Regions from separate parts of the Cytobacillus sp. FSL K6-0129 genome, predicted to be linked through region 1. Evidence: riboswitches for the same ligand, from Rfam matches in the RefSeq annotation. Region 1 holds a riboswitch; each other region holds the start of a gene.
What was found. Region 1 has a riboswitch for cobalamin ahead of MHI57_RS03220 (acyl-CoA dehydrogenase family protein). Riboswitches for the same ligand answer to the same signal wherever they lie in the genome.

Region 1 (3,284 bases):
TGTAATCAATCCTTCCTCACCTAAATAGATTTCTTCCACCGCTTTCATTGAAGGTAAGCTTGTGAAAATAAAATTTACTTGCTTTATGATATTATTGATAGATAATCCAATCACACCTCCCGACCTTAGCAATGCCGCTTCAGCATCTTTGTTGAGGTCGACGCCGTACACTTCATTGCCTTCTGATAATAAGCTTTGCGCCATCGGTAAACCCATATTCCCTAATCCAATAAAACCGATTTTCTCACCCATCATTTAAGCTCCCTTCATTTCAGTAATTTTGGTTGATCAATAAGTATTTGTGCTAATTGCCTTTTTTTCAATAACAGATTGCTGTAGAGTGGGATTTGGTAATTTTCAATGTTTGTGAATGCAACGAATCGTTCTTTTTCATCAAGTATCGCTGCTGAAATCAGGCTAATCGTTTGTTGTTTCAAATATTGAAAGCATTGTTCGCATATAATATCAGTCGCTAAATCTTTCCACTTTTGATTTTGTTTTCGATGTTGCAGTTTTGATGTCCGCATATAAGTCGATTCCATTGTGTATAGTTCTGTGATGATATTAGCTAAAAGACGTGCATACTGCTGTTCTCTATTTATATCAATCTTTGCATTTGAAACCGCTTCCAAAGACAGCGATAACAGTTCTTTTCCTAACTCAATAAATTGGCTGTTTCTATCTTGGTGTAATGGTGTAGGGGTATTGATTGTGATATCTTTAGATGAGTGTTTGTGAAGTAAGTTTTTTGCTATGGTTAAGCGATTGATTTCGTTTGTTCCTTCAAAGATACGACTGATTCGAGCATCCCTATATAGTCGCTCAACATCGTAATCTCTCATATAACCGTATCCACCGTGAATTTGAACGGCCTCATCTGTTACATGCCCAAGCATTTCAGAGCATCGCACTTTGTTTATGGCACATTCCATTGCGAATGCTTTTAAAGAGGTGATTCCTTCATCCGTTGGAGCTTGATCAATCATATCTGCTGTGCGATAAGCGGCACTTTCACTTGCATAAATAGATGTCACCATATCAGCTAATTTTTCTTGTATCAAAGTAAATTCAACCAGCGTTCTATTAAATTGTTGCCTCTCTTTCGCATAGTTTAGAGAAAAGTTGAAGGCTTGTTTAGCTGTGCCAATATTCGAGAAAGCTAGCTTCAATCTAGCAAGATTTAATATATTCATGGCAACTTGATGACCTTTTCCTTTTTCTCCTAGTATATTAGCGGATGGCACAACGACATCTTCCAGTATAAGTGTAGCTGTTGATGATCCATGAATACCCATCTTTTCTTCTTCTACACCAATAGATACGCCTGCTGTGTCTTTTTCAACAATAAAAGCAGTCATCCCGTCATTTGTTTGGCAAAACACAACAAACACATTTGCTATGTGAGCATTGGTAATCCATTGTTTTTCCCCATTTATTATCCAACTATCACTCTTGCTGTTGTAAATAGCTCTTGTTTTAGGTGAAAGTGCGTCTGATCCAGCTCCTGCTTCCGTTAAGGCATAAGCACCAATCCAATCCCCGGAGATGAGTTGTGGTAAATACTTTTGTTTTTGTGCTTCTGAACCAAAATAAACATACGGTAATGTACCAACACCTACATGAATATTATAGGAAACACTAAAAGCCCCACCGTATCCTATCTTTTCAGCAATAAGCCCGGATAATTTTTTACCAAGTGCAAACCCGCCATAATCTTCAGGTACATCAATAGCAAGTAGACCAAGTTCCCCTGATTTTTTAAACAGATTCTTAGCCACTTCATAGTTCTTTTTTTCTAATGAATCTATTTGGGGCAACACTTCATTCTTAATAAATAATTCTGCCGTTTGTGCAATGAGTTGTTCCTCTTCAAGAAAATCTTCAGGAGAAAAAATATCTCCCTTTTCTTCTAGCGTTTTTTTTAGCTTCGCCATCGTGCACTCCCTTTACATCTTTCTATCTCCTTTGATTGAGCGCTTGCTCAAATCAGTACTAAGAAGCAAACCTCCTTCAAACAAAAAACAACTCCTATTAAAAGAAGTTGTTAAGTAACGAGTGGACAAACAAATAAACATGTGTAGTGTTATATACATGTTCTTCTATCCGCACTTAACACCCCCTATCCGCGTAGGTAATGATGTTGGCTAAAACAGGCAGGTCTCCTGGCTTATGGTCGTGGCGGATTTGCTCCTTCCCCATTCAATAATGAATAAGTGGTTATGTACAATCCGCTCGCATATACAGTTGCGGGACAGCACCGGAGTCTAACCGGTTTCCCTTTTAAGCTTGATGAACAAGCACCTGTTTATTTAGCTTATTTAGTTTTCACACTAACAATATATCAATTTTTCGGAAAATTTACAATTTATTTTTTAGAATATGTATTCTCAGCTTAAAATGATGAAAAAGTTAGGCTCTTTATCATTTTTCTTCCAACCACAATATAAGCTAGAGTCATTGATTAAATCCACTCCTACAACCCGAGTAGAAGAAAGCCTAATTCTTCATTTTGACCGATCGTTTGATGTAACATGAAAGGTTTATATAAATTTACCACCAAAAAGAGAAACACGCCTCCTAGATTGCAGTGGCGTGTTTTTCAAGTTTACTTAAATAAGTTAAGAAGTTTCTCGAAGAATCCTACTTTATCTTTTGTTTCTTTTACATCTTCTTTGTTATCTTTTATTTTAATCTTATCTGTTTGGATGACAAATTGGACTAGTTCCAACTTTTCATTATTTTTATCTGATACAAAAGAAATTGGCTCATAATCAGATTTATCATATTGCGATATCATTTCATCCACTTCTTTTGTCACCTCATCAGGAATGTCTTTAGTTGCATCATGTAATTGTCCAGTTCCATTATGAAGCGAGCCAGCTCCTTTGGTTAGTTGCTCAGCTCCAGATAGAGAACCGCTAATTCCTTCATGGATGTCATTATATGATGTACTTAATTCAGAAACACCGCCTGTATAAGCAAGTAACCCTTGGTGGAATTGATTATAGTTAGATACCATTTCTTCAACACCAGATGTCAATTGTTTTAAACCTTCATCAATGTCAATTTGAAGAATAGATTCATCTATATTAGATGATATTGCACGGAGGTTACCTGCTGCTTCTCTCATTGATTGACTAAAGGTTGATAGAGGTTCAACCATGTCTGTAAGGTTATCTTTGGCTAGTAGTAGAACTTCTTGAGCAACTTTTGTCCCTCTATAGGTTTCTACCAATTGATCAATTACCTCTTTATCCGCATTACTTTCATATAATTTATTTATC
Region 2 (3,284 bases), 2.8 Mb from region 1:
TGTTAGAAGTGGATTGTTATCATTGGTTTGATATAAAAAGGTTTTTTAAGGTATGAACAAAACTCAGGAATTGAAATAGTTATTTTGTAATGTTTTTTTAATAATCGTATTTCCTTATCTTTGCTAAAATGAAATGGATGAAATGACGCATTGTATCGGTTGTTTATGATTTACGTGTAGTTAGTATAAATTATTGCAGTAAAACGAAATAGTTGTGTGGTATGACGGTAATAACAAAGGTGGTACAATTTAATTTGCTCTTCGTCTTTCTATTTTCAGTTCGGAGGTTTCTAAATTGCGAAAGAAAAATCATAGTGTTCGAGATCTCATCTATATCTTATTAAACGAAAAGGACCAGTCCGTTATTTCTTATGGAATTGAATTTTCTGAGTTTATGCAATCATTACAGAACAGGACAGGGCATCTTCTATTAGTGAAGCATCAGTATGATAATGGGGAACTGAATGTACATACCATGTTTGATTGGGTGGCTCATGAAGACCTGCCAGCACTAATAAACGAAGATGTTTATAGTTATGGTGATTTTTGCTGGATAGATTTCGAGGAGGAAGAATCGTTAAATGAATTGCCTGCTCAAGCAATTGCTGAGCTCCTATATCTTAGTCATGTAAAGGAGCATTTAAAGAAACCTTTCTATAACCATTTAAGCAATCGTTATTGTTATTTAGCGCATGATGACGGTTGGTTAAATAAGGTCTATTACCGAGACTGGCAGGACTTTTACAAAATGCTTGGCGACGTTGCTGCTATGAAGATGGAGCATTTAAAAGTAGAAAAATCTTTATTAGGCCTAAAAAAGAAAAAAACATATCCGCAAGTTCCAGAAGGCGCGTTAAGGGCATTAAGAAATTTAATGAAGGAAGGCCTGGTAATTTCTTTTGAACAGAGTGAGCAGACACGTACAAAAATTAATATACCGCTCTGGACAGTTGGAGATTTCGCTAATATGGATGATATGTATGATGAGTTCGAAGCAATGAGGAAGGAAGCCACTCCAGACGCGAGATTGGTTTTTGATAAAAAACTGAAAGAATGGCAAGTAACTGATTCATAAAAATAATAATGCACCACAAAATATGATAAGGTATAATAAAATCGACAGAAAATTGTAGATTTAAGGAAATAGGTGTCAATTTTTGACTTAATAGGGGAAATTGGTGTAAAACCAATGCGGTCCCGCCACTGTAACTGGTTAATAAACAAAGAAAACTGCTATATATGTTGTATAGGAGGAGCCTTTGATTATAAACCATAAGCCAGGAAACCTGCCTATCTTCCATAAACACTGTAACCTACGAGGATAGGGGGTGTTTGGTAAGGCTTCTTTGTCGTGATTATTCCTTCCAAACATCTCCTACTAATGGGGATGTTTTATATTTTAAGGAGGGTCAATCATGAAGAAATGGTATTTATTTTTAGTCTCGATTCTACTATCAGCAGGTATTCTTGCTGGATGTGGGAATGACACAGCTGAACCGAAAAAAGATGGAGAAGAGAAGTTTGAAGAGAGTACTGAAACTAGCGATTTTCCTGTAACATTAACGGATGCTGCGGATCAAGAAGTGGTGATTGAAGAGGAACCAGAAGCGATTGTTTCATTAATCCCGAGTAATACTGAAATCGCTTTCGAATTAGGGTTAGGTGAGAAGGTAGTCGGTGTATCTGATTTTGATAATTATCCAGAAGAAGTAGCTGATATAGAAAAAATCGGTGGACAAGAATTTAATGTAGAAGCAATTATTGCTTTAAATCCAGATGTTGTATTAGCACATAATTCAGGAGCGCATAATAGTACTGAAGGCTTAGATCAATTAAGAGATGCTGGTATTCCTGTTCTAATTGTCAATGATGCACAGAATTTTGAAGAAGTATATGATTCCATTGAAATGATTGGTAAAGCAACAGGAGCAACAGAAGAAGCAAGTCAAACAGTTGAGGAAATGAAAACCCGTTTGGCAGAAATCGAAGAAAAAGCTAAGTCTGTTGAAGAGAAAAAATCTGTCTTTGTAGAAATCTCTGCAGCTCCTTCTTTATATACTGCCGGTCAAAAAACATTTATTGATGATATGCTCAATTTGATCCAAGCGGAAAATGTAATTGAAGAAGAAGGTTGGCCACAAATTGACGAGGAAGCTGTCATCGAAAAAAATCCTGATGTGATTATCACTACATACGGGTATTATACGGAAAATGCGGTAGAAACCCTTTTAAGTCGAGAAGGTTGGCAAGATGTAACAGCCGTTAAAGAGAAGCAAGTCTATGATGTGCACTCTGATAAGGTAACTCGTACAGGTCCTAGACTTGTAGAAGGAGTAGAGGAGCTTGCAAAAGCGATTTACCCAGAAGTATTTAAATAATAGAGGTGTTGCTTATCTCTGTGCGTTCGTTTTCTTATGTGTAGCAATGATGATGGGGATTTCTATAGGGACTGTTTCAGTGCTACCGTTAGATATATTCAATATCATTGGAGCGGAAATCTTACGTTTACCGATAAGTAATGATGTTAATCCAATGCATAGTAATATTGTTATGAATATTCGCTTGCCTAGAGTCGTATTGGCGGGCTTCGTCGGGGCATCACTTGCAATAGCAGGTGCTGCCTTTCAAGGTTTATTAAGGAACCCTTTAGCAGACCCTTATACATTGGGGGTGTCTTCAGGAGCTTCTGTTGGTGCTGTATTAACGATCTTTCTCGGTTTATCCATTCCGTTTGTTGGCACCTTTACTTTACCGTTATTTAGTATTACAACAGCTTTTCTAACGATAATTGTTGTCCTTTTCTTTGCGCGACAAATTGATCGTGGCATGAGAGTAGAGACAATCATTTTAACCGGTATTATCTTCAGTTCTTTTCTAGGTGCATTTATTTCCTTAATGATTGCTTTAACCGGGGATGAACTGAGACAGATTATTGGGTGGTTGTTAGGAAGCGTATCGATGAGAGGTTGGGACTATGTTCAAATCATCCTTCCTTTCTTTATCATTGGTTCTGCGATGCTCATTGCTAATAGCAAGGAATTAAATGCGATGTCATTCGGCGAAGAAAGAGCTCGTCATATCGGGGTGAATGTACAGAAACGTAAGATGATGGTCTTAATTGCCGGATCGATTTTAACTGGTGCCGCTGTAGCAGTGTCAGGTACAATCGGATTTGTCGGCTTAGTCATTCCGCATCTGACCAGATTGCTATGGGGACCAGACCATAGACACTTGCTTCCTTTATCGATGATGACAGGTGCGGGGTTTTTAATACTTGCTGATTT
Region 3 (3,284 bases), 3.5 Mb from region 1:
CGACAATTGTACCACTTGCTGTACTTGCCATCCCTAATGTTAAACCGTGGATAAAGCGGGTAATAAGTAAGAAATTGACATCAATTTCAATAAAATAAAGACTTGTTGATAAACTAAATAATAGTAAGCCAATGATTAAAGTCTTCTTCCGTCCAATACGATCAATATATTTACCGATAAACAATCTTCCTACCAATGTTCCTATAATAAATATGCCAGTAACTAAGCCAGCTTGGCTGGCGGTCGCATGATGTGCTTCAACGGCATACACCGCAATCGTAACCATTAATAAATAAAACACTAATGTTAGAAAAAAGTTTACGGAAGAAACGGTGATAAAGTCCTTGGTCCATAATTTTTCTTTTGTTGAACTCATATTCTTTTCTTCCTCCTTACAAATTGCTTTTAATACTATCAAAAATACGAATACATTCTTCTTGTTCCTCAGGTGTGATTCCCTCTAATATTTCCATTTCGAACTGATCAATCGGAATGCGGATTTTTTTGTATATGCGTTCACCTTCGTTCGTTATTTTCATTTTCTTTTCACGTTTATCCATGCTTGGGATTTTTTCTACATATCCATATTCCTCAAGCTGATTTATGGTCCTCGTAACTGTTGGCTTTTCGACACCTTGATATGCAGCAATCTCTACTAAAGTTGTTGGACCAAAATGGTAGAGATAATAAAGAATTGTCCACTGTGCCCGTTGTAATTGATGTTTCGTTAATAAGCTGTTTAGTCTATTCTCAAAAGGGCGATAAAGCATCATAAAGTGATGAAAGAACCTTTGGCTAGCAATAATAATATTCACCTCATTTAAAATAGTTATCAATGGTAACTAATATACTATAACAAAAAGCCGTCTTGTCTGTCTATGGGCGATAGATTTTTTTCTGTAAAATGGTAAATGTTATGTTAAAATTGTATTTCTTTTAAGAGATGTTTGTAGGCGACATTTAAATTGTTATAATAACAAGTGTTAGTTAAAAGTGAAAAGTAGTACAATTAAGAAAATAATTGTCAATTTTCTAAAATATTGATATATTTAAATAGAACAATTGAATATTTTCAAAAATAGGTGTAAATAGAATGCTAGCTTGTCTATTTACTTAAAAGGGAAGTACGGTTGGATTCCGTCGCTGTCCCGCAACTGTATTTGCGAGTGATATGAAAGATACCACTGTTTCCTAAAAATGGAGATGGGAAGGTTTCGTATCATGTTGACCATAAGCCAGGAGACCTGCCTGTTTAGTGTAAACATCAATTCCTACGTGGATATAGGAGGTGTTAAGTACGGGTAATGAATACATGCCAAGGTCGCATGTTTATTTTAGTATTCGTTTGAACTTAACAACTTCTTTCTAGAAGTTGTTTTTTTAATGGATTGATATGGTAAAAAGGTGAGCAAGAACGGAGGAAAAAGCTTTGTTTGGAACCGTTCCTTATTATGTGAACATAATGAAATCAACGATCATGATGAACAGCTATTCTGCTGAGAGTTATAGTTTAAGAAAAGTATTAGATCAGTATAAAGAAGACATCCGAACACTCTCTGTAGAAGAAGAGAAGATCCAAATATATTTAAAGAATGCTGAAAGGGCTTACAGCATTGTCAGGCACGATGTAATTGGATGGGAGGAAAATGATTGTGAGCATGGAGGAGAAGTATATACCAGGGTTAGAGGGAATCATAGCTTCTGAGACCAGCATCTCATTTTTAGATACTGTTCATGGAGAGATTGTCATAAAAGGTTATGACTTAATTCAACTTTCAAAAACGAAAAGCTATTTAGATATTATCCATTTACTTCTAGAAGATCAATTACCAACAGACGAGGAAAAAAATTCATTAGCTAATACGTTAAAGTCCTATTATGAAATACCAACGGCCGTAATGGAGGTTTTTACTCATTTACCAAAAGGAACACATCCAATGGATGGGCTCCGCACTGGCATCTCAAGCTTGGCTGGATATGATTCGACCTTAGATGATAGGTCGAAGCAAGCAAATAAAGAAAGAGCTTATCGTCTACTTGGCGGAGTTCCGACAATTGTAGCTAACAGTTATCGTATATTACAAGGTCTGGAGAGAATTGAACCGGATAAATCCCTATCATATAGTGCCAACTTTTTCTATATGTTAACTGGTAGAGTACCTTCCGATTTAGAAGAAAGAGTATTTGACCAATCATTACTTTTATATAGTGAACATGAAATGCCAAACTCAACATTTGCAGCAAGAGTAATTGCTTCCACGCAATCCGATCTATTTGGAGCGTTAACGGGCGCAGTTGCAAGTTTAAAAGGTAGCTTGCATGGCGGTGCAAATGAAGCGGTTATGTACATGTTGAATGAAGCGGAAAGTGTCGCTGGCGTGGAAGGTCTCTTCTATAAAAAACTATTTAAAAAAGAAAAGATTATGGGCTTTGGTCATAGAGTTTATATGAAAAAAATGGACCCAAGAGCATTAATAATGAAGGAAGCTCTACAGGAGTTATCCATACAAAATGGAGATGATTCGTTGCTTCGAAAATGTGAAGCAGGAGAAAGAATCATGGAAGTTGAGAAAGGGCTATACCCTAATTTAGATTATTATGCCGCACCGGTTTATGGCATGTTAGGAATTCCTATCCCACTTTACACACCGATTTTCTTTAGTGCAAGAACGGTTGGTTTATGTGCCCATGTCATTGAACAGCATGAAAACAACCGCTTATTTAGACCGCGGGTCATTTATTCAGGTGCACGTCATACTTTACCAAATTGAGGAGGAGTACGAGTAAATGCTGAAAACGAATGAAAAGGTTGAAACCGATGTTATTTTAACGGAAATTGCTGATTATGTATTGGATTATGAAATAACAAGTGAAGAGGCTTATCGCACGGCACATTATATCTTGCTCGATACAATTGGTTGTGGAATATTAGCGCTTGATTATCCTGAATGTACAAAACTACTTGGTCCTGTTGTGCCAGGAACGGTTGTACCTAATGGAACAAGAGTCCCTGGTACATCATTTGAATTAGACCCCATTAGAGGTGCATTTAATATTGGCTGTATGATTCGCTGGCTGGATTACAATGATACATGGTTAGCTGCTGAATGGGGGCATCCTTCTGACAACCTTGGTGGTATTTTGGCAGTTGCAGATTATTTAAGTAGGCAACGTCTTTCAGTTGGTAAAGAGCCAGTTAAAATGATTGAAGTCCTGGAAATGATGATCAAGGCTCATGAAATTCAAGGAATATTAGCGCTAGATAATAGTTTAAATCGCGTGGG

Region 2: it holds a riboswitch for cobalamin, as region 1 does, so the genes downstream of both, MHI57_RS17560 (ABC transporter substrate-binding protein) here and MHI57_RS03220 (acyl-CoA dehydrogenase family protein) in region 1, are expected to answer to the same signal.
Region 3: it holds a riboswitch for cobalamin, as region 1 does, so the genes downstream of both, MHI57_RS21005 (hypothetical protein) here and MHI57_RS03220 (acyl-CoA dehydrogenase family protein) in region 1, are expected to answer to the same signal.

What each region holds. Positions count from the first base shown of each region.
Region 1 covers NZ_JBBOXM010000001.1:656,663-659,946, forward strand. The annotation lists gene MHI57_RS03215 (NAD(P)-dependent oxidoreductase) at 1-252, opposite strand, end outside; gene MHI57_RS03220 (acyl-CoA dehydrogenase family protein) at 267-1,934, opposite strand; cobalamin riboswitch at 2,136-2,320, opposite strand; gene MHI57_RS03225 (YhgE/Pip domain-containing protein) at 2,606-3,284, opposite strand, start outside.
Region 2 covers NZ_JBBOXM010000001.1:3,487,548-3,490,831, forward strand. The annotation lists gene MHI57_RS17555 (hypothetical protein) at 296-1,075, shown strand; cobalamin riboswitch at 1,129-1,308, shown strand; gene MHI57_RS17560 (ABC transporter substrate-binding protein) at 1,416-2,378, shown strand; gene MHI57_RS17565 (FecCD family ABC transporter permease) at 2,344-3,284, shown strand, end outside.
Region 3 covers NZ_JBBOXM010000001.1:4,122,455-4,125,738, forward strand. The annotation lists gene MHI57_RS20995 (MFS transporter) at 1-376, opposite strand, end outside; gene MHI57_RS21000 (MarR family winged helix-turn-helix transcriptional regulator) at 393-836, opposite strand; cobalamin riboswitch at 1,064-1,266, shown strand; gene MHI57_RS21005 (hypothetical protein) at 1,430-1,705, shown strand; gene mmgD (citrate synthase) at 1,650-2,771, shown strand; gene MHI57_RS21015 (bifunctional 2-methylcitrate dehydratase/aconitate hydratase) at 2,788-3,284, shown strand, end outside.